Regions from separate parts of the Labrenzia sp. THAF187b genome, predicted to be linked through region 2. Evidence: riboswitches for the same ligand, from Rfam matches in the RefSeq annotation. Region 2 holds a riboswitch; each other region holds the start of a gene.

Region 1 (9,437 bases), on a different replicon from region 2:
TACCGTCGCAATGAACCATGCTCCACCGTAGCAACTGTTCGGGTAGCCGCAGGTCTTGTCGTTACACCATGAAATCCAGTTGTTGTAGCATTCGTCAAGAGTACTGCTGTTTCTGGAACTGACCTGAGAGGCGATAGTGGTGGCAAGGATAATATTTCTTGAGAAAATAGGCGGTATTTTCTATTTGTTATTTAATAATGGCTAGATTTAAAATCGGTAATTATCTAAATCATTTGTATATTCTTATATAATTCTATCTTTTTAAAGTGTTTTTGTTAAAAATAACGGCGCTTTTCTTTCGAAAATTACTGATCACATTCCCGTGAGTGGCGCAACTGCAGCCGTGTGGACGCGTTCCCCTCGTGGGAAGTGTCAACGGCAGATCGTACGTCCTAAAATAAAAAGAAAAAATTTCTTTATTTTGGGGATCGGCGCTTGCCGTGACGGCCCAGCAATCCTATTTTGCCGCTCGACGCGGCCGTTCCTGCATTCCTTCATGAAGCAGGAATGTCGCCGCCGGTCACCGACCTTTTAAGGAGTTTGTCATGTCTTTCGAATTGCCTGACCTGCCGTATGCATATGACGCGCTGGCCCCTTACATGTCTGCTGAAACTCTCGAGTTTCACCATGACAAGCACCACCAGGCCTATGTCACCAAAGGCAACGAGCTGCTCGCCGGCAGCGGCCTGGAAGGCAAATCCCTGGAAGAAATCGTGAAGGAAAGCTTCGGCAAGAACGCTCCGCTGTTCAACAACGCCGGTCAGCACTACAACCACATTCACTTCTGGAAGTGGATGAAAAAAGACGGTGGCGGCAGCTCGCTTCCGGGTGCACTGGCTTCCGCTATCGACAGTGATCTTGGTGGTTTCGACAAGTTCCGCGCCGACTTCATCGCCGCCGGTGTTGGCCAGTTCGGCTCCGGCTGGGCCTGGCTCGCAGTCAAGGACGGCAAGCTGGAAATCATGAAGACCCCGAACGGTGAAAACCCGCTGGTACACGGTGCAGCGCCGATTCTCGGCTGTGATGTGTGGGAACATTCCTATTACATCGACTACCGCAATGCGCGCCCGAAGTACCTCGAAGCTTTCATCGACAGCATGGTCAACTGGGACTACGTGCTGGAAATGTACGAAGCTGCAACGAAGTAATTCGGGAACCACCCCGTTTTATGAAGCCCCGGCCTGAAAAGGCCGGGGTTTTTTGTTTGGCTGTTTCGTCAGCGTTGACGCTGTGTTCACCGAACATGGCGCACTTCACGCGACCGTGATTTTCAGACCGAGCGGTACATGGGCTGTACTCGCACTGGTGAATCATTGCCGAAGGCAATTTCCACGAGAGGGAGAGAACGATGCGAATGATCAAATCGGCTGTTGTATTGGGTCTTGCGGCCGGGATTGGCCTTGCCGGTTCCATTGCTCAGGCGTCTGACGATCCGATTGCGACCCGGCAGGCCATCATGTCGTCGGTCGGCGCGGCTGCCGGGCTCGGTGGTGGCCTGATGAAAGGGGAGATCGCCTATTCTCCTGCTGCCGGTAAGGCTGCCATCGCAACGATGAATGCAGCAGCCCTGACATTCGGAGACTATTTCCCTGCTGGCTCCGATCAGGGTGAAACCGGAGCCGCTGCGGCCATTTGGGAAGATCCGGACGGATTTTCCGCTGAGCTGGCCAAGTTTGCGGACGCGACTGCAAAAGCCTTCGAAGCATCGGGCAAGGACGGTCCTGCGGATGTCGAGGCTTTCAAGGCTGCGATGGGCCCCGTGTTCGGCTCTTGCAAATCGTGCCACGAAACTTACCGTAAGAAAAACTGACCGGCGGCATTCCGGGGTCTACCGCACACAGACTGCAACAGGCAGGCTCCAGACTGTGAGACAGATCAGCGGCTTTTCACCCTGCCCGGGTTGAAGAGCCGCTGTTTTGGCGTTTCGGTGCCAGGAAGACCCAGGGAGACCTCATGAAAAAGGCTGTCATCGTCCTCGTCGTTCTTGCGGTTGTTGCGGCAGGTGCGGGTTGGTTCCTGTCCGCGCCGACGAAGCTGAGCGAAGCCCAGCTTGCCGCCATTGCCCAAGGGGATGCGTCGCAAGGGGAACTTGTATTCTGGGCCGGCGGTTGCACGTCCTGCCATGCGGCCAAGGATGCTGCAGGAGACGACAAGCTGAAGCTTGGCGGAGGCCTTCGCCTGGAGACGCCGTTCGGCGTGTTTGTTGCCCCGAACATTTCGTCCAGTACGACAGACGGTATCGGAGCCTGGTCGCTTGCTGATTTCGCCAATGCCATGACGCATGGCACATCGCCGGACGGGCGAAACTATTACCCGGCGTTCCCTTATACTTCCTATGCCCGTATGTCTGGCGAAGACATCGGCAATCTATTTGCCTTCATGAAAACGCTGCCATCCGTCAACGGCAAGACGCCACCTCATGAGCTCGGTTTTCCGTTCAATATCCGTCGTGGATTGGGGCTTTGGAAACGGCTGTTCCTGGATCCGTCACCCGTCATAGCCGCCCCTTCAGGCGGCAACGAAGTCGACGCTGCCCTTTGGGACCGCGGGCGGTATCTGGTGGAAGGGCCCGGTCACTGCGGTGAATGCCACACGGCTCGAAATTTTGCAGGGGGACTGGATCTGGCGAAATGGCTCGGTGGCGCGCCGGCTCCCACAGGAGAAGGCCGTATCCCGGACATTACGCCGGTGGATGGTGGTTTCGGCAGTTGGAGCGCAAGCGATATTGCCTATTATCTGGAAAGCGGCTTCACGCCTGAATACGATTCCGTCGGTGGTGAAATGGTGCATGTTCAGGAAAACATGGCCAAGCTTCCTGCCAGTGATCGTGAAGCGATCGCCGCCTACCTGAAAGCCATCCCGCCCGTTGCGCCGACAGCCAACTGACGACACCACGCGGACATTTTGTCATTCCATGATTCAATCGCAGCAAATTTCGATCGTACCCGTTTCAACCGAAAACGACCTGGCGCCGATCCGGCACCTGTTTCGGGCCTATGTCGACTGGCTCGGCATCGACCTTTCCTACCAGGGCTTCGAAGAAGAGCTTGCAGGTCTGCCGGGGAAATACGCGCCGCCGTCCGGGGCGCTTTTCCTGGCGAAGGATGAGGAAGGCTCGGTTCTCGGTTGTGTTGGCCTGCGGGCGTTCGGAAAAGACGGCGCGTGTGAAATGAAGCGGCTCTACGTCCTGCCGGACGGACGCGGCAAAGGTGTGGGTGGTGCGCTGGTGGAGGCTGTAATCGCAGCGGCGGTTGCCGCCGGCTACCGGGAGATGCTGCTGGACACGCTGCCAAGCATGACGGGCGCCATCAAGCTCTATAAAGCCGCGGGGTTTGAGCAAGTTGGCGCCTATTACGATACGCCGATCCTGGAGACGGTTTTCTTCAAAAAGCAACTGAACGGGTGAACAACTGACGCTTTCAAACAAAACCACCTGCGAGCAGGTGGTCAAGTTTCGCTTTTTATTATTGGGTCGTTTTGCCCGTGCACAGTTATTCGAGAAGTTGGAACACGTATCTCCATCAAGTTGTAGAGCCGGTCCATTGCTATTCAACTAAGGGATAATACGTATTTCTCAATCCGGTTGCAAGTCGTTCATCGATCAGGTTGCAATGATCGCTTCAACTTCGACCCTCAACTGTGGGTGAAACAGAGCGGCAACACAGACCAGCGAGCTAGCAGGAACCTCATTTTCATAGAGTTCTGCAAGGGCTGACCGGATTTCCGGCAAGTCGGTCATGTCGGTGACGAACACGGTTACTTTCACCAGATCTTTCAGTGATCTTCCATAGTGGGCGGCGATCGTGTGCAGCTGAGCGAACACCGCCCTGGTTTGCGGGCCGGCCGAATCGGCCTGTGCAGGTGTGCCGAAAGCTGTGAAACCGGATGTATAGACCGTCTGTCCATGCCGAACGGCGTGGGTATAGGGGCCTGCCGGCAGGCCCAGTTCCTCGAAATTCTGTCGGGCAGGAGGCATCGTTTTTCCTTTGCTGATTACGGCAGGCGGGCTGAAAGGAACAGCGTTGCCTTTTGCACGGGCGGGCCGAGAAAGAAGGCGATGACGGCAGCAGCGGGCCAGGCCAGACGAAAGGCATTCATCCATTGCCAGAAGAACCTGTCGCTCCAGCCGAGGTTCAGGAATGTGACCCAGCACGACATCAAGAGCGACAGACCCAGTGACATCAGCAACGTCGCGATCAATCGGTTCTTCATGACTGACTACCTTTTGATCGCTTCGCTGGTGCCGATTTCGCCCAGTTCTTCAATGTAGCTGACCTGTGTCAGGTTCTGCGCGAGATAGGCCTTGGTGTGCGGCATTTCGAAATGGGCGGCCAGGGCGTCCTTGTCAGTCCAGCTTTCCCACAGGGTGAACTTGTCGGGATCCTGCAGGTTCTGCCGGATTTCAAAGAAATTGCAGCCGGGTTCGTGTTGGGTTTCAGCCACAAGTCGGCGCAGTTCCGTCTCTGCCCTGGTCCGCTCCGCACCCTGTTGCAGTTCGATACCAGCGCTGATGAAGTAATTGCCCATGAGTGTCTCCGTTGCGTTTAAGAACGAAGACAGATTTATTGATTTCTCTAATCTCAATCTATATCGAATAATGAGAGTTTAAATTTTGAAAATGAAATCATGCTCGACGACATTGCCTTGTTTGTTCACATCGCGCGTAATCGAAGCCTGGCAAAGGCAGCCGCGCATCTCGGATTGCCTGCGGCAACGGTGACCCGGCGCCTGGCGAAGCTAGAGGAAACCATAGGCACTCAGCTGGTCTTTCGCTCCGCGCGGAAGTTCAATCTGACGGTGGCGGGTGAGGCGTATTTCGAGGCCTTTGCCGACCTGGTTCAAAACGCTGAGACGACATTGGACGGGTTAAGCACTGATCTGCACGGTCTTCGGGGAGCGTTGAAGGTGGCGGCGCCCACCAATATTTCCATCGGCATCCTGCAGCCCATGTGGTCGGATTTTCTCAAGACCTTTCCGGAGATCCAGCTGACGCTGACGCTCAGCAACGAGAACAAGGATCTACTGGAACACAGGGTCGATATTGCCCTTCGGGCCGGACCCCAAACCGATGAGCGGCTTTACCAGAAGCGTCTCGGGGTGGTGGCAACGGTTCTCGTGGCGGCGCCTGCATATCTTGAACAGGCCGGCGCCCCGGATCGACCGGACCAGATCGGCCGGCACAAGGTGGTGCGGGTGTCCACGCTTCCGCAATGGCAACTGACAAATCGGGAAACGGGCTGCCGCGAAACCGTGCCTGTCGATGCGCGTGTCGTTGTCGATGACATCAGTCTTGCCCGGCAGCTGGCCGGCGATGGTCACGGGCTCGCTCTGTTGCCTGTGAGCGAGATTTCCGATGACCTGATTTCAGGCCGCCTCACACCTGTGCTCGCAGACTGGCAAGGGCAGCAACGGGATATCTTTGCGGTATGGCCCACCGGGCGGCTGCTCAATGCCCGGGCGCGCTGCCTGCTTGATTACATGGAACCGTTCATGGCAGCGCTTCCCGTATTTCAGGGGACTGTCGTCCAGCGTGATCCTGCAAGATCCGCTTGATGTCCTACGCTGTGTAGGGATTGCAGCGGATGTAGCGCGGCTGATCGATGTAACTGGACATGACCGCAAGCCATGCGTTGCATTCGCCTTGAGTCTTGAAGCAACCGGCCTGGGAGATGATGTATTTCTGGCTAAAATTGAAGACCTTGCCACCGGCAATGCCTTTCCAGCCGCTGCCGGTAAAGGTGCGGCAGTCATAAGCTGTGTTGTAGGTGCTGGGGATGTCCTGCCGGTTCTTGGTGAAAGTGGGGGAGAACAGCAGCGTTTCCACCACATTGCCGCCGGTCGTGTCGTAGGACTGACATGCGGCAAGGCTCAGCGTGGCGGCCATGACCGGAACCAGGCGCAACCCCTTTTTCAGCCCATCAGCAAGGCGGTGCGGAAGTGTGCGGTAGCAGGTCATCACGGGCTCCAGTGAACAGCGTCGGTACGGTCCAGGACCGTTCAATTGATTGATTTGCAACAACTCTCACATGAGCCGAAGACTTGGTCAAAATCAAGTCACGTTCGCTCGGGTGGTACCCGCACAAGCGTGTGAAAGTAATTTAGGTTCCTGGGCGTGCGAACTGCTCCGCACGCCCGGATAATCTTCGGGTCTGACGAAGTGTCAGGCCTTGTCGGTCACCAAAAGGGCAAAGGCCTGGGTCTCTGCGACTTCCTTCAGCCGGTCGAAACGGCCGGAAGCGCCGCCATGGCCGGCTTCCATGTTGGTTTTCAGCATCAGCAGCTTGTCGCCAGTGCCGGTTGCCCGCAGCTTGGCGACCCATTTGGCCGGTTCCCAGTAGGTTACGCGCGGATCGGTCAATCCGCCTACCGCAAGGATGGCCGGATAGTCCTTTGCCTCAACGTTGTCATAGGGCGAGTAGGACGCGATGTAATCGTAGGCTGCCTTGTCCGTGATGGGGTTGCCCCATTCCGGCCATTCCGGCGGCGTGAGCGGCAGCGTGTCGTCCAGCATGGTCGACAGAACGTCGACAAACGGAACTTCGGCAATGATGCCGCCGAATTTTTCCGGTGCCAGGTTGGCAATCGCACCCATCAGCATGCCGCCAGCCGAGCCGCCCTGAGCGACGATGCGATCGTGCGAGGTGAAGTTTTCCGCAACAAGATGGTCTGCTGCGGCTATGAAGTCGGTGAAGGTATTCTTCTTGTTCTCGCGCCGCCCATCCTTGTACCAGTGGAAGCCCTTGTCCTTGCCGCCGCGAATATGGGCGATGGCGTAGACGAACCCCCGGTCGACCAGCGACAGGCAGTTGGTGTTGAAGCTTGCGGGAATGGTGATGCCGTAGGAGCCATAGCCGTAAAGCAGCAGAGGTGCGGAGCCGTCGAGCCTGGTGTCCTTGCGGTAGAGCACAGACACCGGCACGGTCTCGCCGTCGGCTGCGGGAGCCATCAACCGGCGGGTGACATAGTCGTCCGCATCATGGCCGGAAGGCACTTCCTGTTCCTTGCGCAGAACACGTTCGCGGGTCTCGACATTGTAGTCGAAGGTCTGCGATGGCGTTGTCATCGAGGAATAGGTGAAGCGGATCGTGCTCGTGTCGAACTCGTAGCCGCCGCCAAGGCCGAGTGAATAGGCCTCCTCGTCGAAGGCGATGGAGTGCTCGATGTTGTCTGCAAGCCGGCGGATCACGATGCGCGGCAGGCCGTCTTCGCGTTCCAGCCGCGTCATGAAGGACTTGTAGACGCAGTGCGACAGGATCAGGCATCCTGCCTTGTGAGGCACAAGATCGGACCAGTTTTCGCGGCCGGGATTGCCTTTCGGCGCAGTGACGATCTTGAAGTCCTCGGCGCCGCCTGCGTTTGTCAGGATGTAGAGTGTGTCGCCGTGATCGTCGATGGAATACTCGATACCGGTCTCGCGCTCTGCGACAAGCACCGGTTCGGCGGTCGGGTCGGTGGCCGGGATCATCCAGACTTCGGATGTCTCGTGATCATGAATGTCGATGACGATGGTGTCGCCGGACTGGGTCTTGCCGACGCCCATGAAGAAGCCGGCATCCTTTTCCTCGTAGACGAGAACGTCGCTCGCAGGGTCGGAACCGACTTCGTGACGGAAGAGTTTCGAGGGCCGGTGGTTGGCGTCGAGGCGAACGTAGAACACATAGCGGCTGTCTTCCGAGAAGACGCCGCCGCCGCCCGTATCCTCGATGGCGTAGTCAAAATCCTTGGCAGACTGGGCGTCGCGCAGCCTCAGTGAATAATATTCCGAGCCCTTGTCGTCATAAGCCCAGGCGATGAGCTTGTGATCCGTCGACTGGCTAACGCCGCCGATCCGGAAATATGCCGTTCCTTCGGCTTCCTTGTCGCCATGGAGAAGAACCGTTTCCGCGCCGCCGTCACGCGGGGTGCGAAAGAAAACCGGTTGCTGGCCGCCGGTTTCATACTTGAGGCCGTAAGCGAAGGGGCCGTCGGGAGCAGGAACCGAGCTGTCGTCTTCCTTGATGCGGCCGCGCATTTCCGCGAAAAGCTTCTCCTGCAGAGCCTTCGTCGGTGCCATCTGCGCTTCGTGATAGGCATTCTCCGCTTCCAGATAGCTGCGGATGTCGGCATCCAGCACGGACGGGTCTTTCATGACCTCCTGCCAGTTGTCCGCCCTCAGCCAGGCGAAATCGTCCTGGCGGGTAATGCCGTGGGTCTCAAGGGTGAGGGGGCGCGCTGCGGCGCGCGGGGGAAGGGCATCCTGTTTCATGGATCGGAGGTAAGATTTTTGAGCCTTGAAGGCAAGGGTCAATACTGCCGAGGCGGCAGGGTGTTTCCGCCTCCTGGCCATCCTGCCGTGCTTTCAGACAAGAGCGGCGACCTGCAAAAGTCTTTGACATTTTTCAGGCGTTCGCGCACTTAGGAAGAGATGGTTCCCGACTCCGAACTCCGGACCGGGATTAAAAGGGAACACGGTGCGACGAGCCCGAAAGGCTGCAAATCCGTGACTGCCCCCGCAACTGTGAGCGGTGAGCAAACCTGAAAGCGCCACTGGGGAGACCCCGGGAAGGATCAGGCAAGCAATGACCCGCAAGTCAGGAGACCTGCCATTTCACCTTAAACCTTAACCCGGGCGGGGTGCCCCGGAGGAGTGAGTGACATGGCCAATCGGCACCTGCCGGCAAAGTTGCACATTCGGTTCCTGACTGCCCCGCGAAATCGCGGAGGGCGATATGAACCGGAAATTTTCTGCTGAATTCTCAAGACTTGCCAACCTCCTGACCGAGGCTGATCCACTGGCGGCGCGCGCAGTGCGCGCGATGGTTCCTGATGGGCTGCAAAAATCTGTTGTCAGCAAGAATGTTGGTAATGTAATAACATTACATGATGAATGTGCCAAACCTACCCGATCCGGCCGTGCCAAGTGCAACCAGGAAAGCAATGCCTTTGCTTTTCCGCAGCCTCCTGTCGGTTCACTGGCAGAAGCCGTGGAGGCGCGTCATGAGCAATGATCCGCACAAGATATTCGTCTGCACGACCTGTCGTCACAATGGGCAGGCTTGCCATCCCGGATATGGGCTGATCTGCAAGCTGAAGAGCGCAATGGCACAGGCAGTGCCTGTCGTTGGAGACGAGTTCGAAATCAGCGGAACAGCCGACATGGAGAGCTGTTCGAGACCTTGCACGCTGGCATTCAAGGCCACCGACAAGGCGATCTACCTCTTTGGGGACATTGAGGACGATACGGACATCGACGACCTGGTCGACTACGCCAATCGGTATCGCCAGATTGAAAATGGATGCGAGGTGACCGAGGAAAGACACGGCAAGCGCTGGAGCGCATCGCAAGGCCGGCTTCCGGCAGCGATGATCGTTTCGGAAGCTGACGGGACGGCGTTCTCATGACTGGGGTCGATCTGTTTGTTCGCGAGGTCAGCTGGAAGACGGGGCAGGGCAAAACC
Region 2 (9,437 bases):
AAGGTCTTCAGCGTGTAGCTGGTGTAATACTTGAAAGCACCGAGAAACGCTGGGAAGCGGAACTTGCGGGCATAGGCAGCTTCGAAGATCGCCTTGACGAAGACCGTGTCGTATTGTTCCAGCACCTCGTTTTCATAGTAGCCCTCGCGCACCAGATAGCCGAGTTTTTCCTCCAGCGAATGGAAGAAAACCGTATTCTGGTTGACGTGCTGGAGGAAATACTGCCGAGCCGCCTGACGGTCGGCGTCGAACTGAATTTTGCCGTCCGTGTCGTATAGGTTCAGCATTGCATTGAGCGCATGATAGTCGAGGTTTGCCGCCGGTGCTGCAGGGCGGTCTAGGACTGTCGTTTCCAAAATTCTGTCATCCCGTGTTGGACGCGGTGGAGGTCGGTTTCGGTTCCGGCAAGCTCGAAACGGTAGAGCAGCGGAACGCCGCATTTCTTCGACACGACATCTCCGGAATAGGCAAAATACGCCCCGAAATTGCGATTGCCGGAGGCAATGACGCCTTTCAGGAAGGATCGGTTGGCGGCATCGTTCAGGAACCGGATCACCTGACCGGGCACAGCGCCCCGCCCCTCTCCATCCGAAAAGGTCGGCAGGATCAGGAGAAAGGGGGCATGGACAACAGGAAGCGTTTCCGACCTGTTCCGCGGGATGCGGAGTGCCGGGTTTCCAAGTTTTTCGATGAACCGATGTGTGTTTCCCGAAGCGCTCGAAAAGTAAACGAGCCGTGTCAAGGACCTAGCTCAGGGCTGCGATCTTGTCCGGACGGAACCCGGCCCAATGATCACCGCTGACTTCAACGACCGGCACCTGCTTGTAGCCGAGCGACTGCACGTGCTCGAAGGCATTCGAGTCTTCACTCAGATCGATGACCACATATTCGACGCCGCGCTGATCGAGGGCGCGATAGGTGGCGTTGCACTGAACGCAGGCAGGCTTGCTGTAAACGGTGACGGTCATGTCTCTTGCACCCCGAAGATGTTTCCAGATTGTGGACGGATGGAGGCACGAGAGAACATGTGGGAGGCACATGCCTTCAAGCGTCGCCCGGACCCGCCGTCCGCTGACGTTTTTCGCTCAAGGCAGGTCTCCTGGCTCACGGGTCGAGGCCATGTCATCCGCCTTCCCGGGGAATCCCAGTGGTTTATGGACAACGGCTCGCCGTTCACAGTTGCGGGGGCAGCGCCGGATTTGCCTTTGGTAGAGCGCACCGGCTTCCCTCTTAGCCGGCAATTCAAAAGAATCGCCAGACCCTGAACACTAGATACAGTATGGGTCGCAAATTTTAAGTCAACATGAAGCGCCAAAAGCTGATAATTTGGGTGGGGAAAATTGGCTTGAGGTCTGAACTTCACTACTCCAGCGTCGTGTCGAGACGCAGACGGCCTGTAGAACTTACACCAATGGAAAGCCTGCCAAGAGATTAGCGCATTGCCTTCAGTCAGACGCCTCTTCCAGGGTGTTTTTCTCAACCTGGGGTACGATTTGTAGAGTTCCATGCCTAACCGAACGCTCAGCGATGACGTGCTCTGCGAAGTGCTGCACTTCGGAGGTTGGCCCTTTGAGAACCCCGATTTCCAGACAGTTGTCGTGATCTAGGTGCACATGCATGCTGGCAACCGTCAGGTCGTGATGATTGTGAAACGTGCTGGTCAGACGCCGCGCCAGATCCCGTGAAGCATGGTCGTAGACATAGCTGAGCACACCAAAGCAAGGCTGACGGGTGTCGGACGTTCGCGCTGCCTGTCCGAGCCCTGCGCGTGCCAGGTCCCGGATTGCTTCAGACCTGTTCTGATATCCCCGCTCCTCAATCAGCTTGTCCAACTCATCCATCAGATCATCGTCCAGAGTGATCGTTACACGCTGCATTGCCATACCTCGAATGAGTATGATGTTTTTCTATAGACATCATACTTTTTGACTCATAGTGTCTGCCGACAGCGGCGACAGCCACGGTCCGCCTGACTCGTCCGGCAGGATATTAGGAGCGATTTCATGACAATGCCAATCTCCGGAACATTGAGCCTCATCGCGTTCTTCCTTTGCCTCGGGATTTCCACGACCGCACTGGCTGCCCCTAAATCCGAGATCGTGCTTGCCATCGGCGGCGAGCCGGATGAAGGCTATGATCCGCTTCTCGGATGGGGCCGCTACGGACATCCTCTATTCCAGTCGACCCTGCTGACGCGCGACGCGCAAATGCGCACCCAGCCCGAGCTTGCGAAGAACTTGTATTTGTCCGAAGACCGGTTGACCTGGACCATAGAGCTTCGTCCGGATGCCAAGTTCTCGGACGGCAGCCCTTTGACGGCAAGAGACGTGGCCTTCACCTTCAACCACGCGAAAACCGCGGGCGGTGAGCTCGATCTCGGTGTCCTAGAGCTGGCAAAAGCAATTGACGACACGACCGTGAAAATCACGCTGTCCCAGCCCTGGATCGCCTTTTCAGGTTTCCTGTTCACGCTCGGTATCGTCCCGGCGGACAGCTACGGGCCGGAATACGCCCGCAAACCTGTCGGTTCGGGCCCTTACCAGATGGTGTCGTGGACCGAAGGCGAGCAGCTCATCGTCAAGAAGAACCCCTACTACTTCGGAAAGCAGTCGCCCTTCGAGCGGATCACGTTCCTGTTTACGAGTGAGGACACCAGTCTTGCCGCCGCCCATGCCGGCCAGGTTGACGTTGTGTCGGTTCCGGCGACTGCGGCCGATGCGCCGCCCGCCGGGTTCAAGCAGATCGCCGTGGACTCCGTCGACAATCGCGGCATGAGCTTTCCAATGCTGCCTGACGAAGGCAAAACTACGCCTGCCGGCAATCCGATCGGCAATGACGTGACGTCCGACCTGGTAATAAGGCAGGCAATCAATCTTGGAGTCGACCGGGAGCAGATCGTGGAAGTCGCCCTTTTGGGTCACGGGACGCCCGCCTACGGTCCAGCTGATGGTTTGCCATGGTCAAACCCCGAAGCGGCCTTAAGCTTCGATCCGCAGGCCGCCCAGGCACTTCTCGACGGTGCAGGCTGGGCGGTCGGCTCCGACGGCATCCGCAGCAAGGATGGAATTCGTGCCAGTTTCCCGCTCATCTTCCCGGCCTCCGACAGCACCCGGCAGGCCATCGTCGTTACGACCGCAGAACAGCTGAAAGCCATCGGCATCGAAGCGGTGCCGCAAGGCAAGAGCTGGGATGACATCGAGCGCCAGATGCACGCCAACCCGGTTCTCTTCGGTTGGGGCAGCCACAGCCCCCAGGAGGTGTACAGCCTATACCAGAGCTCGGTGGGTGGTCGGGGCTATTACAATCCCGGTTTCTTCTCCAACCCGGAGGTCGACGAGCACTTCGCATCGGCGCAGGCATCCGAGAGCCTTGAAGCCTCCTATCCGCATTGGCAGGCCGCCGAATGGGATGGGAAAGCCGGTTATTCAGGCAAGGGCCTGGCCGGCTGGGCTTGGCTCGTCAATCTCGACCACATCTACTATGTCAACGAGTGCATAGACCTCGGCCCGACCCAGATCGAACCTCACGGCCACGGCTGGCCGATCACGTCCCTGATTCAGCACTGGACATGGACCTGCGACTGATCTCATGACGAACAACTGGCCGATCCTCGTGGTAATCCGCATCGTGCGGCTGGCATTGTTGCTGGCCGCCGTTGCGGTCGTAGCATTCGCGCTGGCGAAGATGTCGCCTGTCGATCCGGTCCAGGCTTATCTTGGCCCGGCGATCTCCAAGGTCGGGCCAGAACAACGCGATCTCATCGCGCAGAAATGGGGACTGGATCAGCCCCCCCTCACCCAGTTCGTCAAATGGCTCGGCAACATCGCCCAGGGCGACCTGGGCACCTCCATGACGTATAACGCGCCGGTTGCGGAGGTGCTTGCAAAGCGTGTGCAGGCATCCCTGCCGCTCATGGGAATGGCCTGGTTGCTGTCGGGCCTTCTCGGCTTCGCGCTCGGTGTTACCGCAGGTGCAATGGCAGACACGTGGTTTGACCGCATCATTCGCACCTATGCCTACATCCTCGCATCGACCCCCACATTCTGGCTGGCGATCGTCCTGCTGGTGGTTTTTTCGGTCGGCCTCTCCTGGACACCTGTGTGCTGTGCCGCCCCAATCGGAGTTCTGCCTGAAGACGTGACGCTTCTGGAACGCTTGCATCATCTCATTCTTCCGCTGGTCACGCTGATGGTGCTCGGCGTGGCCCAGATCACCCTTCACACCCGCGCGAAAGTGATCGAGATCATGCAGTCGGATTTCGCGCTCTATGCCCGGGCCCAGGGCGCATCTCTCGCCGACGTTGCGATCAGGCATGGCGCGCGCAATGCTGCACTGCCGGCGATAACGGTGCTCTTTGCGTCGCTCGGTGAACTCTTTGGCGGATCGGTGCTGGCCGAGCAGGTTTTTGCCTATCCCGGGCTGGGGCGCGCCGCTGTGCAGGCGGGTGTCTCGGGCGATGTCCCCCTGCTTCTGGCCGTTGCGCTCTGCCTGACGTTGTTCGTCTCCGTCGGCAACACGATCGCCGACATCCTCTACCATGTCGTCGATCCCCGCATCGGTGCGACTCCCGACATGGAGGTCAGGCCTTGACTCAAGTGCTCGAGACAACGTCCAGCTCTTCTCCGCGTATGCGCATGAACAAGCGCATCCTCACGCTTGCCGCCACGGGGATCGGCGCTGCTGGCATAGCCTTTGTCGTTGCCGGGGCAATTGTCTTCGGCGACTTCGGCATCTCCCCCGACTTTTCCGCAAGACTTGCCGCTCCGTCCTGGGCGCACTGGTTCGGGACCGACCAGTTCGGACACGATATGTTCGCCCGAACCGTACACGGCCTGAATGTGAGCCTGTGGGTCGGCCTGATTGCGGCAACGCTGTCGGCCTTTATCGCGCTCGGCCTTTCGGTGTTTGCGACGACGTGCGGCCGCTGGGCCGACATGCTCGTGTCTTTCCTCGTGGATGCAACCATGGGCCTGCCCCACCTGGTGCTGCTGATCCTTATCTCCTTTGCCCTTGGCGGTGGCACCCATGCGGTGATCGTCGCCGTGGCGACAACACACTGGCCAAGGCTGACGCGTGTCCTCCGGGCCGAGATCCTTCAGCTTCGGCATGCCGATTTCATCGTCGTCTCCCGGCGGTTGGGTAAATCGTGGTGGTTTATCGGACGTCATCATTTCCTGCCCCACCTGTTGCCCCAACTGCTTGTCGGCCTGGTGCTTCTGTTTCCCCACGCCATCTTGCATGAGGCGGGCTTGACGTTCATCGGTTTCGGCCTTGAACCGACCAAACCGGCCATCGGCGTGTTGCTGGCGGATTCAATGCGCTACCTGACGGCCGGCAATTGGTGGCTTGGTCTCTATCCAGGCCTCAGCCTCTTGCTACTCGTCCTTTGTTTCGATGCGATCGGCAACGGGCTGCGCCTGTTGCTGGATCCAAGGCAGGCGCACCGATGAGCTTTCTTCGTCTCGATCAGGTATCGGTCGGTTTCACCCGCTACGACGGCCTCATTCGTCAGCGGGAACTTCGCATACTCGACGGCTTGAGCTTCGGGGTCGAACGGGGTGAGATTGTTGCGCTGATCGGAGCATCCGGTGGGGGGAAGAGCCTTCTTGCGCACGCAATCTTCGGCATATTGCCCACCAACGCGGTCGTGGGAGGCAACATCCGGATCGAGGGAACCAAGCTAGATGCTGCGCTCAGACAGAGGTATTGCGGAGCGCGGATAGTCCTGGTGCCGCAGTCGCTCAGCCATCTCGATCCGATGACCCGGTGCCGCAAGCAGATCGCCTGGGCAGGTCAGCGCGCCGGCCGTCAACTCGACAGCGGGAGCATCGACACCCTGCTTGTGCGCTACGGCCTCGATGAGGTGGCGGCAAACGCGTTTCCGCATCAGCTTTCCGGTGGAATTGCCCGGCGCATGATGATGGCCATCGCGACGGTAGGCGATCCGGATCTGGTCGTCGCCGACGAACCGACAAGCGGACTGGATCCCGCGAACTGTGCAAATGTCCTGGCCCACCTGCGCAATCAGGCAGATGCCGGAAAAGCTGTTCTCCTGATCACTCACAGCTTTGCCGAAGCGCTTCCGTTCGCGAACCGTGTCGCTGTCATGAAAGGCGGTCGCCTCGTTTCCATCGAAACCGCTTCGGATTTCGTGGGTGGCGGCGCGGCCCTCCGGTCACCGTTCGCGCGGGCCTTGTGGTTGGCATTGCCCCAAAACGCGTTCAGCGCTACGGAGGCGAAATGCTGACCGCAAATCGCCTCAGTTTCCGCTATGGCGCAAGAGCGCCCTATGTTTTGCGTGACGTTGCCCTCTCCATCCATCCTGGTGAAATCGTCGGATTGTCCGGCCCTTCAGGGCGGGGCAAGTCGACACTCGGAAGGCTGCTCGCCGGGCATCTGGAGCCAACAAGTGGGACTATCACAATAGACGACAGAGCAGGCTCAAATGGACAGTTCCATCCTGTCCAGTATCTGCACCAATCGCCGATCTTCGCGACAGATCCCCGCTGGCGCATTTCCAGGATTATCGCGGAAGGGTGGTCGCCTGATGAAGTCACCCGCACGGAGCTCGGTATCGATGACAGTTGGTATGCTCGCTATCCGCACGAGGTTTCCGGCGGTGAGCTGCAACGGGTCGCTCTTCTTCGCGCCTTGGCTCCCGGCTTACGCTACCTGATCGCCGACGAAATCACGTCCATGCTTGATCCGGTCGCCCAGGTGGAAATCTGGCAGTTCCTTCTCAAGCGCGTGCGGCAGGGCCTCGGCATTCTGGCAATCAGCCACGATCGGGCACTGCTTGAGCGCATCGCGACGAGGGTTGTCACAATCTGAGACAAATTGGTCTGGGGAGCCGCCCGGAAAGGATCTTCCCGCAGTGTGTTCAGGCGTGGGAGTGCGAAAAGCTCGTGAAAATCATCACGAGTCTGATCGCCACTTTCTTGATCTGTAGACAGGACAACAAAACCGTAATCGCGGAGAGGTACGGAACAAGGCCACCGGAGAGTCCGAAGAGGATCGTCTGCAAGGTCGAGAAGTGGCCGGGCTTGAGCTGCGCCTCGAGGTCGCGCTCATGCACCAGGGCACGTGCGTCCATGTGGGAATGACCGTGTCCATTTCCGTGGGCGTGCATCGTCCCGGTCTGCGGGGCAACGACATGCGTTGGTGCTTTCGGCCCTAATCGGTCATTCGTTTCATCTGCGAAGACGGCTAGCAATCAGACGCCGGCAATGCGGACGCTTTGTTGACCGTCCTGAAACGTGAAAGGAAACAGGCCCTCTTTTTCAAACAGCGTTTGAACTCTCCTGACATTCGGGCTACATACTTCACATCAACCGAGGAGGGAGTATGGGGCCGGAACCGACACGCCAGCGCCTATTGTTGAATGCGGAACGCCTGATGGCAGAAAAAGGCATTGCAGCCACTTCCGTACGCGAGATCACAGACGCCTCGGGGGCAAATGTTGCCTCGGTGAACTATTATTTCGGAAGTAAAAGCGACCTGCTTTTGGAACTTCTGAAGAGCCGCTTTCAGCAATTGGATGCCGAACTTCTGGCGCGCCTCGAAGCGGTGAAAAGCGAACGCAACGGCTCTCCTCCGGGTATCGAGGACCTCACCGGCGCTTATTTCGATGCTTTGGTCAATCTTGGCTTCAATGCGAAAACCGGACAGAGAGACCCGTTCATCTATCTGATCCAGCGGGCCTCTTCCGAACAGGAGAGCGTCCTGATCAATGCGCAGGATTACAGCGCGGCAGGTATATCCAAACTGTTTGACATGCTCGCCACGACGGTCCCAGAACTCGACAGGGACACCCTGCATCCGAAGATGCTGATCGGCCTGATGTTCACGACATCTGTCGACGCCATGGAAGCAATGGCTGCGGGCGAAGACAATGGCGCAATGGTAAATGCCGTCCGTGCGTTCCTCGTTGCCGGGGTCAAGGCCTACCTGTCGAGCCTTAAAAGATCAATTGACACCTGAGAACAGTTGAATTCCATGTCGGCATTTGGCATGACGAACCAGCCGAAGGCGCTTGGATCGATTGGTCCTGCCGCACATTCAATTTCAATACGCTCAGCCATTTCAGGGGAATAGCCAGGCGTCCACATCTGGAGACGCATCATGCGCAATTTCCACTGGGTGGCGCTCGCCTTTGCGGCTGCGCTCGGTACGCAGGCAAGCCTGGCCGACACGATTTCCATCGAAACGGCGAGCGGTCCGGCCGAGGTCCCGTCGCAACCGGCCAAGATCGCCGTTTTCGACATCGCGGCGATCGACACGCTCTCTGCCCTGGGTGTCGAGATCGCCGGTGCTCCGGCAAATCTCTACGTCGACTATCTTGAAGGTGTTGCCGAAGCGGCCGAGCCGGTCGGGACCCTGTTCGAACCGGATTTCGAGGCGATCAATGCGCTGCAGCCGGACCTGATCATTGCAGGCGGACGGTCTTCGTCCCAGGTTGAAGCCCTCTCCACCCTTGCCCCAACAATCGACATGACCATCTGGGGCGACGGCCTCCTGGACCAGGCACGTGCGCGACTGTTCGCCTACGGCACACTTTTCGGCAAGTCTGAAGAAGCCGGCAAGCTGGACCAGGATCTGGCGAACGCGATTGACGCCTTCAAGCAGCAAGGGGCAGCAGCGGGCAAGGCCCTGATCGTTTTGACCAACGGCCCCAAGATCAGTGTCTACGGGCCGGGTTCGCGCTTCGGCTGGTTACACACGGAACTCGGGATCGCCCCGGCTGTGGTTGAGATCGAGGACTCTACCCACGGCGAGGGGGTCTCCTTCGAGTTTATCCGTGACGTCAATCCTGACTGGCTGCTGGTCATCGACCGGGCGGCAGCCGTTGGCGCAGACGGTGCTTCTGCCCGGGAAACCCTGAACAACAAGCTGGTCGCGGAGACGACGGCCTGGAAAAATGGTCAGGTCGTCTATCTGGACGCCGCCAGGATCTACATTTCCGCCGGTGGTTATCAGTCCGTGCTTGGAACCCTGTCCGATCTGTCGGCAGCGTTTTCCAAGGCCAATTGATCGGTAGAAGGTTCCTTGCGCCTAAACGTCCGACGTTTCCCCTCCTCCGCGCAGATCTGGTTCTGCGCGGTGGTCGGCCTGCTGACAGCTCTCAGCCTGGCAAGTCTTGCCATCGGGGCTGCTGATCTCGGGATTGTGGAGCTGCTTCAGAGCAAGGAAGGTCTTGAACTCTTTCTGATCAGTCGTGTGCCACGAACTTGCGCGGCGATTCTGTCCGGCGCATCTCTGGCCGTGGCGGGTGTCATCATGCAAATGCTGGCACGGAACCGGTTTGTCGAACCGGCAACCGCGGGCACAGGTGAGTGCGCGGCCCTCGGACTTCTGATCGTGACGCTTCTGATGCCGTCAGGGTCGGTCTTCCTGAAGATGGCCATCTCATGCTGTGCTGCGTTCGGCGGCACGGCCAT
Region 3 (9,437 bases), on a different replicon from region 2:
CCCTGCCGATTTCGCCGCCGTCGGCTGCTACGGCAGCGTTGTTTGACATGTTCTGCGGCTTGAAGGGGCGAACGTTCAGGCCGCGGTTGGCAAAGAGACGGCACAGACCGGCGACGACCAGGCTTTTGCCAACATTCGAGCCTGTGCCCTGGACCATGATTGCCGGCACCTTGCCGGCCGCTTTTGTCTCAACCATGCAACGTCAATCTTTACCGAATGGTGCTGCGCCATATGGCCGAAATTCGCTTGGTACCGGAAGATTGGCGAGCCGCAGTTCCAGCATCAAGCGAACCGTCGGCCGAACGGCAAAGAGAACGGATCCGATCACGAACAACCATGTTCCTGCATACATCAGGCTGTCGTAGAAAAAGAAGACGCTGCCGACAAGAAACGTCAATGCAGCCAGAAATTCGACAACGGTTCGGTAAAGTTCGTATTTCCGGACCGTTTCCACATGCGCCTTCGAGGCCGTGCGAAGACTGTGGTCGAATAGCTTGCTCATCCTCGATCCCCTTTGATTACCTCTGGGTTTCGTGATCCAAGTGCCCGGCTCTAAAACTCGATGCCTTCCTGTGGTTTCACACCAGACCGGAAGGGATGTTTTATCTGGGTCATGTCGGTGACAAGGTCTGCAATGTCGATCAGCTCGTCCTTGGCATTTCGCCCCGTGATGACGACATGCACATCGTCCGGTTTTTCGTTCTTCAGGAAATCGACCACTTCGGCGATGTCCAGATAATCGTAGCGCAGAACGATGTTGAGCTCGTCGCAAAGGATCAGGCGATATTCACCGGATGTGATCATGTCCTTGGCGGCTTGCCAGGCTTCGTTCGCCGCATCGATATCCCGCTGCCGGTCCTGTGTTTCCCACGTGAACCCCTCACCCATCCGTTTGATCGTGACGAGGTCGGAGAACCGTTCCAGCGCCATGCGCTCACCGGTTTCGATCCGGCCCTTCACGAATTGCACCACGCCCACCTTGTGGCCGTGACCGAGAGAACGGAACACCATCCCGAAACCGGCTGTCGACTTGCCTTTGCCCTTGCCCGTGTGGACGATCAGCAAGCCCTTTTCGATGGTCTTGGTCGCCATGATCTTGTCACGCGCAGCCTTTTTCTTGCGCATCTTCTCGGCATGGCGGGCATTGAGTTCTTCTTCGGTCAGTTCCGGCTTGTCCTTGTCGGCGGTCACGATGCGTCCGTCCCTTCCAGTCTTGTTTTCAAATCATTCAGTGCAGCATGGGTCGAATTGCGCCGCGGCGTCCAGAGGCCGCGTTCAATTGCTTCATGAAAGCGGTCCAGCATTTCGGTGAGACCCGCCGGATTGGCATCCTTGAGGAAATCCAGAACTTCTTGGTTATCCACGTAGGCATCATACAGCTGATCAAAATGGTGATCTCCCACGGCACGGGTGGTCGCGGCAAATGCGAACAGATAATCGAGCGTCGCAACCATCTCGAACGCGCCCTTGTAACCATGCCGCATGACACCTGCGATCCATTTCGGGTTTGCCGCACGAGCGCGCACCACGCGGCCGATCTCTTCCGAGAGGGTACGGACCACCGGACGCTCAGGCCGCGAATGGTCGTTGTGGTAGACCGTCGGTGCTTCGCCTTTCAGTGCTTCGACAGTCGCTGCCAGTCCGCCCTCGAACTGATAATAGTCGTCACTGTCCAGAAGATCGTGTTCGCGGTTGTCCTGATTGTGCAGGACTGCGTCCACGGTTTTCAGCCTCGTTTCGAGATCGTGCCTGGCGACGGAGCCTTCCGCACCGCCACCGTAGGCGTAACCACCCCATGTCAGAAAGGCATCGGCAAAATCCGAACGTTCCTCCCAAAGCTTCTCGTCGATCAGCGCCTGCAGACCAGCACCATAGGCACCCGGTTTTGAGCCAAAGACACGGAACCCGGCCCTGCGTTCGGCTTCGTTCTTGTCCAGCCCTTCAGCCTGAAGCCGTGCACTTTCCGATCGCATTCGTGCGGCAATCGGATTGGCTTCGTCCGGTTCTTCAAGCGCACCGACCGCACGGGCGGCGCTGTCAAAAAGATCCATTTGATGCGGGAAGGCATCGCGGAAAAACCCGGAAACCCGCAAGGTAACGTCGACACGCGGTCGTCCAAGCTCTGAAAGCTTCAGAATTTCGAATCCGGTGACACGGCCCGAACCCTGCTCCCACACCGGACGAGCCCCTATAAGCGCCAGCGCCTGGGCAATGTCGTCACCTCCGGTTCGCATGTTGGCAGTGCCCCAACATGTCAGGACCAGCGATTTCGGCCATTCGCCTTCTTCCTGGAAGTACCGTTCTGCAACGAGAGATGCGGATTGCCAGCCGAGCCGCCATGCGGTTTCGGTCGGCACTGCGCGTACATCGACGGAGTAGAAGTTCCGGCCAGTGGGCAGCACATCCGGACGCCCGCGCGAAGGCGCACCGGATGGCCCGGGGGCAACGAACCCACCTTCCAATGCCGTCAGCACCGCGCTTGTTTCTGCGTGTCCGGAGCCGGTTACAGCCGGCCGCAGAACCTGGTTCAGATCATCCAGAACAGCAAGGGTCGATTGCCACGCCCCAGATACTTCTCGATTACCCGCGACGATTTCACGGGCGAGAAGCTCGATACGTTCGACCGTATCGCCTTGCGATCTCCAGGGAGCCTCCAGAACATTTGCAAGGAGCTCCGGTCGACCTTGCTGCCAGGGGGCTGCGAAATCGCAATCCAGTGGATCAAATTTTTCAAAACCGAGGTCCGAAGCGATTGCCCTTTGCAGGCTCTGCTGTTCCGGCCTGTTGCCGCGCGGTACCCTTGCCAACGCAACCAGCAGATCCATCAGTAGGTCGCCTTCGGGGCTTTCACCAAGAATATGCAACCCGTCCCTGATCTGCAGTTCCTTGAGGTCGCACAAGTGAGCATCGAGGCGCGCAAGGCGGGTTTCCTCGTCCATGGTCTCGGTAATGCCGATATCCTTGTCCAGACCATGCCGCGCAGCAGTGTCCAGGATGTCCCGCGTCAATGCCTTCAGGCGGCGCGGGTCAACGCCGCTCGCCAGATAATACTCATCAAGCAGCGTCTCCAGCTCTTCGGCAACGCCATGGCTCTCCGCCCGGGCCAAAGGCGGTGTCAGGTGATCGACAATGACGGCCGAGGTCCGTCGTTTGGCCTGCGCCCCCTCGCCCGGATCATTGACGATGAACGGATAGATGTTCGGAATTGGCCCCAGAACGGCTTCCGGGAAACAGCTTTCAGCCAGGGCCAGTGCCTTGCCGGGGAGCCATTCCAGATTGCCGTGTTTGCCGAGGTGTATGACGGCATCGACGGCGAATTGTTCCCGCAGCCAGATGTAGAAGGCAAAATAGTGGTGCGGCGGCACCAATGCCGGATCGTGGTAGGTTTCCTTCGGATCGATGTTGTAGCCGCGCGCAGGCTGAATACCGACTACCTGGTTGCCGAACCGGTGCAGGGCCAGCCGGAAATGGCCATCCGTTACATGAGGATCGTCCGACGGTGCCCCCCAACGATCAACAACTGCTGACCGAACAACGTCGGGCAACTTGTTGAAGGAACGCTCGTAATCCTGAAGCGACAAGGCCTGATATTCTTCCTTGCCTGATCGGCCCTCCAGGGCATTGGTTACGCCCGAAGTCAGGATATCCATCAAATCGGCGGAGCTTGCTGGAACCCTGCCGGCGTCATAGCCCTCGGCGGACATGGCCTTGAGCAAATGCACGCATGACGCAGGCGTGTCGAGCCCTACGCCGTTGGCAAGACGCCCGTCCCGGTTCGGATAGTTTGCCAGGATTAGGGCCGACTTCTTGGCTGCAGCCGGTTTCCGGCCGAGTTTCCCCCAGGCAGCCGCAAGCGCCGCGGTAAACACGATCCGATCCGGAACAGGCGTAAAGGCAACCGGCGTCGACTGGGTGGCCTCATCGAAGATCCCTTCTTCCTTGAAGGAGACAGCCCGGGTCAATATCCGGCCATCAATCTCCGGCAAGACGACATGCATGGCGAGGTCACGTATCGACAAGCCCTGATCGCTGTCTTCCCAGCCCTCTTTGGAGGAAGACGAAAAGACGACCTGCAGCACAGGTTTGCCGGGACGATCGAGCGGTGTCGGCTGATGGGCTGCTCCCGCCTTCGAGACGGCGAAGGCAGTACCGTTCAACACAACATCAGGCGGAGCCTCATCGAACAGGCTTTCCAGAACGGCGACGGATTCCGCTTCCTTCAGGCTGGACACATAGATCGGCAGTGCATTTACGCCGGCTTTGTCGAGAGCAGCGATCAACGCATCCAGTGGTGCGGTTTGGGCACCTTGCACCAGAGCGCGGTAGAACGTGATCGCTGCAACAGGTCTTTCAGGATCCCGCCAGGAGGCCTTCAGTTGCGCTATATCGGGGGCGGCCTTGCCAGCAAGATAGATACCCGCGCGAGGAAGGGGCACCGGATGCGCGGGCTCCTCGCCCTTTCCGATCAGGTGCGCTGCATATCTCAAGGCATTGGCGTAATTCTCCGCACCGCCTTCCACACAGTATCGCCAGAAGCGATGCACTTCCGCTGATGATCGGGTGGAACGAGACGTCAGTTCTTCGTCCCACTTGTCGTCGCCCGGAATGACGATCAGATCGATACCATTCGCGCGGACTTCTTCTTCAAACCTTTCCAGGCCGTAGCGCCAGTACTCCACTCCACCCAGAATTCTCAGAACGATCAGCCGAGAGCCACGGACGGTCTGTTCGGCATAAAGATCGACCGAATAGGGATGCGACAGGGCCATGAGATTGGCGAGCCGCAGGTCTGCACGGGCTGTTCCAAGCCGTGATTGCGCAGCGGCAAAGCTTCCCAGCTCGGTGTCTGCAGCGGATAGGAACAGAATGTCGGCAGGGGACTGGTCGAGGTCGACCGCGTCCCCGCCGTCATCGATCCGGCGCGTCTGGCTGGCGAGAATGTGCATGCTTGGTCTTTATTTCCAGCTTCTATCCAGCGTGTCAGGCAGCAGCCGTCAATTCACCCAGCAGGCTACGAACCGCAGTCAGGTCGAGGCCCTTCAAACCGATCACGACCAGTCTGCCGCTGCTCTCGGCGCCGGCGGCGAACCAGGTTTCGACACGCGGTCCGACAGCTTGAACCATTGCAGGCGCTGCCTTGCCCTCAATTTTTACAGCCCCCTTGATGCGAAGGACGCCTTTTTGCGCCATGGCTTCCAGAACCTTTGCCTCAGCATCTTTCAGGCTGGCGAAAGACGAGACTGCCAGCACGTGACTTTCAAAATCGTCGTGATGGTGATGATGGTCGTCATGGCGATGATCATGATCATCACCATCGTGATCGTGATCGTGATCGTGGTCGTGGTCATCATGATGGTGGTGATGCTCGTGCCGATCAGCCATGTCGTCCTCGGCAGCAGAGCCCCTGCCGAGCAGAACTTCAATCGGAAGCGTGCCTTTTTCGGATGTGACCACGTGAACCGCCGGACGAACATCGGCGGCGATCTTCTCATGCACCTGCTTCAAGGCGTCTTCGGAGACGAGATCTGCCTTGTTCAGAACGACGAGGTCTGCGCAACGCAATTGGTCGTGGAAGAGTTCTTCAACCGGACTGTCATGATCAAGAGCTTCGTCGGCAGCACGTTGCGCGGAAAGTGCATCTTCATCAAGTGCGATCCGGCCTTCGGCGAGTGCTGCAGCATCCAGCACCGTGACAACACCATCTACCGTTACCTTCGGCTTGACGCTCGGCCAGGAGAAGGCCCGAACGAGCGGCTGCGGCAGAGCCAGACCAGAGGTTTCTATAACGATATGCTCCGGCGGATTGTCCCGCGCGAGCAGCATTTCCATGGTTGGCAGGAAATCGTCGGCAACGGTGCAACATATGCAGCCATTGGTAAGCTCAACCACCTCTTCCGCGGCGCAATCGGGATCAGCGCATCCATTCACAAGGGACCCGTCGAAGCCCATGTCCCCAAACTCATTGACGATAAGGGCAATGCGTTTGCCATTGGCATTGGTAAGCAAATTGCGGATCAGCGTGGTCTTGCCTGCTCCGAGAAACCCAGTGACGATCGTTGCCGGAATTTTTGCGCCCGGCTGCAAGGATGAAGTGGTCATAATTTGATATCCGGTTGTGAGGTGGGTTTCAAAAGTATCGGCAGGCCCGCAGCAACGAAGACAACCTGTTGGCACCTATGCGCCATATCCTGGTTCAGTCGTCCCTGCACATCGCGGAACGACCTCGACAGACGGTTCTCCGGCACGATCCCCATACCAACTTCGTTGGAAACGAAGACGCACGGCCCCTGAAGACCCTTCAGAACCGCGCAAAGCCGCGCCGTTTCGGCGGGGATGTCCTTGCCTGCAAACAGCAGGTTCGACAGCCACAGGGTCAGGCAGTCAACAAGGACCACCCGGTCTTGCCTGCATTCGTTTTCAAGCACGTCCGCAAGTTCGAGCTGTTCTTCCACGGTGCGCCAGGACGGTCCGCGTTGATCTTTATGAGCGGCGATCCGGCTGGTCATTTCATCGTCGTGGGCAGCACCAGTCGCGATATAGATTTTTTGCAGACCGGTTTCATGGACAAGCTTCTCCGCGAACCGGCTTTTTCCGGAGCGGGCACCGCCGAGGACCAGCGTTGTCCTCTCGCCGTTTGAATGCGTCATTCCTTCTCCCAGCCGTCCGCCCGACAGCGCCATAGGGTTGACAATGTGACGGCCGGTCTCCTGGCTTGCGGCTCAGCGCGGTCTGTACCCCTTCCCGGCCCCATCAGGACGCCAGTGGTTTTCGTACAGCCACTCACCGCTCACAGTTGCGGGGGCAGCTCCGGATCTGGACTTGAAAAAGACCGCACCGGATTCCCGTTTCATCCGGATCAGGCAAGGCCTTTTCCGGAACCGTCAGTTTCTTCCTAAACGTATCTTGAGGCCGACACAAGCAGCAGAAAGTCGCTGACGACTAACCTTGAAAATCGGCCAGGCAGTCAACACGGACGCCTTCTTGCGCCAAAGTCAGAAAAAGGCACAACGGATTTAGTCTGCCCGGGGTGTTCCAATCGTAGCGAAACGTAGGGTTTTCCAAGCGCGACAGAACGCCTAGCCATCTGAAATATATCGAGTTTTCCACACCGAGATCAAAAAAATGACGGCTTGATGAAAAAAACGCCCTCGGGGGCTTGGCAAACGGATCAAGCCTTTGATATACGCATCTCCATCGACGGGGCGGCAACGCGCTGGCCCCGAGCGTGGTGATCCCCAGTAGCTCAGTTGGTAGAGCAAGCGACTGTTAATCGCTGGGTCGCTGGTTCGAGTCCGGCCTGGGGAGCCATCACCACCTATTCCTAATCCTCCCGAATGCTGCATTTCTGAAGACCGGAACGCTGTTCAGTAACCGGGTTGATCTTATTAACGCGTGATCTTGCAGCAATCTGCACCGCCTCAAAAATCGACAGTCATTTGATGCGAACTCGTCTTTCGCGGCAGTAACGTTCGGTACCATCTTCCTAAACAACATTTCCTGGCTACGTTTAAAACGAAGATCGCTCCTCCAGTGGCTCTGCGTTGTTGAATCGCGCTTCTTGATAAAGCTCAAGGTTGCTCCTATCGTAATTTCTCCTAGGGGAGCATCATGAAGAATCGCAGCTAAGTCCAGCGCCCCTGAACCCGCAAATCTTCAAATGCGTGGTACCTTTTATGAGCGGCGACAACACGCACACCATTGCCACCGTAACCGCAGCACCAGGTTATGCCGAATTTCTTGAAGCCTACTGCGACAAGGAACAGCCCCTGCTGATCAAGGGATTGGCGAAAAACTGGCCCGCGCGGGAAAGGTGGCAATCCGGCCGATTACGAGCAGAACTCCATACGCTGCCAAAGGTCCGCGACAGAGGTGTCTTTTTCGTCAGCCGCTCACCAGTACTGGAACAAGATATCGAGATGCCGGAATTCCTGAAGAAAATCCTCGCATCCGACCGGATAATGCAAGATTCCGTTGCCTGGAGATTCTGGATCAACAGCAGGAACAACCGGACAGAATTCCACTACGATACCAACGCCGAGAATGTCATCACCGTTCAGGTGAAGGGTCGTAAGGAATGGGTACTGGTTTCGCCCGAAACACCGTTACCGTGCTACCCGTTCACCAACTTCTCTCTGCTGAAAGACGAACAGCGACTGCTACGGAACAAGCGTTTCTACAAATTCGACCTGGAAGAAGGTGATCTTCTCTATCTGCCTCCCCATTGGTACCACCGGGTGGTTGCCAAGGAAGACGAAAACATCAACATCAATTGGACCTTCACGAAACGCGAAACCGTGGTCATCTCGAAGGAATTCAAGCGTGACATGGAGCGGTGCGGCCTGCTGCATTCATTCAAGAACAGTGATTCCGCGCTGGTACGGCGCTGTTACGAAACTGCTATCCGCGCCCTTCCGAATGTCGGCGGAATTGGGTGGGGTCTGAAATCGTTCATTTCTTCACCCTACAAGCCAAGCCGCGGAGCGTTGGTCAGCCGCTTCTTCAAGGAATTGCTGCAAATACCAAATACGCTGCTGACACTTCCAAACGTTCGCTCAACGCTGAAAAAGGTCGACAAGACCTAACCGGCAAACGCGCTGCAAATCCCACAAGTTTGGCGCAGTTACCAAACCACCAGAGTATTTGCCGGGCTACGTATTCGAGAATTGCTCTCCCGCAATCCATACGCCCTCAACCTCATAGGCATTGCCAAGCTGTACGAAGTCGGCCGGGTAACCTTCTTCTAAACGACCGAGCGGGCGTCCAAGAACGTCCGCAGGATCACTGGTCGCCATTGCAAGAGCAGCTTCAACCGGAAGCTCGAGTGTACCGGTAAGAAACTTCAAGGACGCCGGCAAATCTATATCGGCGCCGGCAAGCGTGCCGTCTTCGAGGGTCAATGTGCCATCGCGGCGAAAGATTTCCCGACCTCCGAGAAAGAAGGACGTAACATCGGTGCCGGTCTGGGACATGGCGTCGGTAACGATAAAGATCCTGCCCGGGCCGGTCTTTGACTTGAACGCGACCCGCATCGCGACCGGGTCGACGTGGACACCATCAGCAATGATGCCCACGTTGAGCGCGCCCAGATCGAGCGCGGCACCCACAAGGCCGGGTTCGCGGTGTTGCAACGGGCTCATGGCGTTAAAAAGATGGGTGACCATCGAAGCACCCGCTTCAGTCGCAGTCTTGCACTGCCGGTATGTTGCTCCGCTGTGGCCAAGACTGACGTGAATTCCCGCGTCAGCCAATTCCCGCACCTGTTCTGGTGGCACCGTTTCCGGTGCCACCGTCATGATGAGGCTTGGCAATTCCCGCGCCGCGCGCAGGTAGAGTGCCATGTCTTCGCGGCTCAAAGGCCGGATCAGATTCGGGTCATGCGCGCCCTTGCGCCCCGCAAACAGATGTGGCCCTTCGAGATGCAGACCGTGAAACCCCTT

Evidence for each region. A riboswitch is a leader RNA that binds a small molecule or an ion and turns the genes downstream of it on or off. The one in region 2 is predicted to bind cobalamin.
Region 1: linked by a shared signal. The riboswitch ahead of FIV03_RS17580 (hypothetical protein) and the one ahead of nrdH (glutaredoxin-like protein NrdH) in region 2 are both predicted to bind cobalamin.
Region 3: linked by a shared signal. The riboswitch ahead of cobU (bifunctional adenosylcobinamide kinase/adenosylcobinamide-phosphate guanylyltransferase) and the one ahead of nrdH (glutaredoxin-like protein NrdH) in region 2 are both predicted to bind cobalamin.

What each region holds. Positions count from the first base shown of each region.
Region 1 is NZ_CP045344.1:3,818,940-3,828,376, forward strand. Features, by position in the region: gene FIV03_RS17530 (superoxide dismutase) at 546-1,148, shown strand; gene FIV03_RS17535 (cytochrome c) at 1,355-1,810, shown strand; gene FIV03_RS17540 (cytochrome c) at 1,954-2,886, shown strand; gene FIV03_RS17545 (GNAT family N-acetyltransferase) at 2,915-3,406, shown strand; gene FIV03_RS17550 (RidA family protein) at 3,602-3,976, opposite strand; gene FIV03_RS17555 (DUF2798 domain-containing protein) at 3,994-4,212, opposite strand; gene FIV03_RS17560 (putative quinol monooxygenase) at 4,219-4,527, opposite strand; gene FIV03_RS17565 (LysR family transcriptional regulator) at 4,627-5,553, shown strand; gene FIV03_RS17570 (hypothetical protein) at 5,558-5,956, opposite strand; gene FIV03_RS17575 (S9 family peptidase) at 6,161-8,245, opposite strand; cobalamin riboswitch at 8,389-8,602, shown strand; gene FIV03_RS17580 (hypothetical protein) at 8,709-8,987, shown strand; gene FIV03_RS17585 (DUF1636 family protein) at 8,977-9,381, shown strand; gene FIV03_RS17590 (ABC transporter ATP-binding protein) at 9,378-9,437, shown strand, end outside.
Region 2 is NZ_CP045345.1:222,787-232,223, reverse strand. Features, by position in the region: gene nrdE (class 1b ribonucleoside-diphosphate reductase subunit alpha) at 1-356, opposite strand, end outside; gene nrdI (class Ib ribonucleoside-diphosphate reductase assembly flavoprotein NrdI) at 338-742, opposite strand; gene nrdH (glutaredoxin-like protein NrdH) at 747-968, opposite strand; cobalamin riboswitch at 1,072-1,279, opposite strand; gene nikR (nickel-responsive transcriptional regulator NikR) at 1,446-1,877, opposite strand; gene FIV03_RS28915 (ABC transporter substrate-binding protein) at 2,004-3,584, shown strand; gene FIV03_RS28910 (ABC transporter permease) at 3,589-4,590, shown strand; gene FIV03_RS28905 (ABC transporter permease) at 4,596-5,450, shown strand; gene FIV03_RS28900 (ATP-binding cassette domain-containing protein) at 5,447-6,247, shown strand; gene FIV03_RS28895 (ATP-binding cassette domain-containing protein) at 6,241-6,831, shown strand; gene FIV03_RS28890 (hypothetical protein) at 6,881-7,093, opposite strand; gene FIV03_RS28885 (TetR/AcrR family transcriptional regulator) at 7,345-7,980, shown strand; gene FIV03_RS28880 (siderophore ABC transporter substrate-binding protein) at 8,122-9,030, shown strand; gene FIV03_RS28875 (iron chelate uptake ABC transporter family permease subunit) at 9,046-9,437, shown strand, end outside.
Region 3 is NZ_CP045344.1:4,598,764-4,608,200, forward strand. Features, by position in the region: gene FIV03_RS21190 (cobyric acid synthase) at 1-196, opposite strand, end outside; gene FIV03_RS21195 (YrhK family protein) at 203-502, opposite strand; gene cobO (cob(I)yrinic acid a,c-diamide adenosyltransferase) at 553-1,191, opposite strand; gene cobN (cobaltochelatase subunit CobN) at 1,188-4,946, opposite strand; gene cobW (cobalamin biosynthesis protein CobW) at 4,981-6,099, opposite strand; gene cobU (bifunctional adenosylcobinamide kinase/adenosylcobinamide-phosphate guanylyltransferase) at 6,096-6,647, opposite strand; cobalamin riboswitch at 6,680-6,898, opposite strand; tRNA gene FIV03_RS21220 (tRNA-Asn) at 7,233-7,308, shown strand; gene FIV03_RS21225 (cupin-like domain-containing protein) at 7,674-8,582, shown strand; gene nagA (N-acetylglucosamine-6-phosphate deacetylase) at 8,649-9,437, opposite strand, start outside.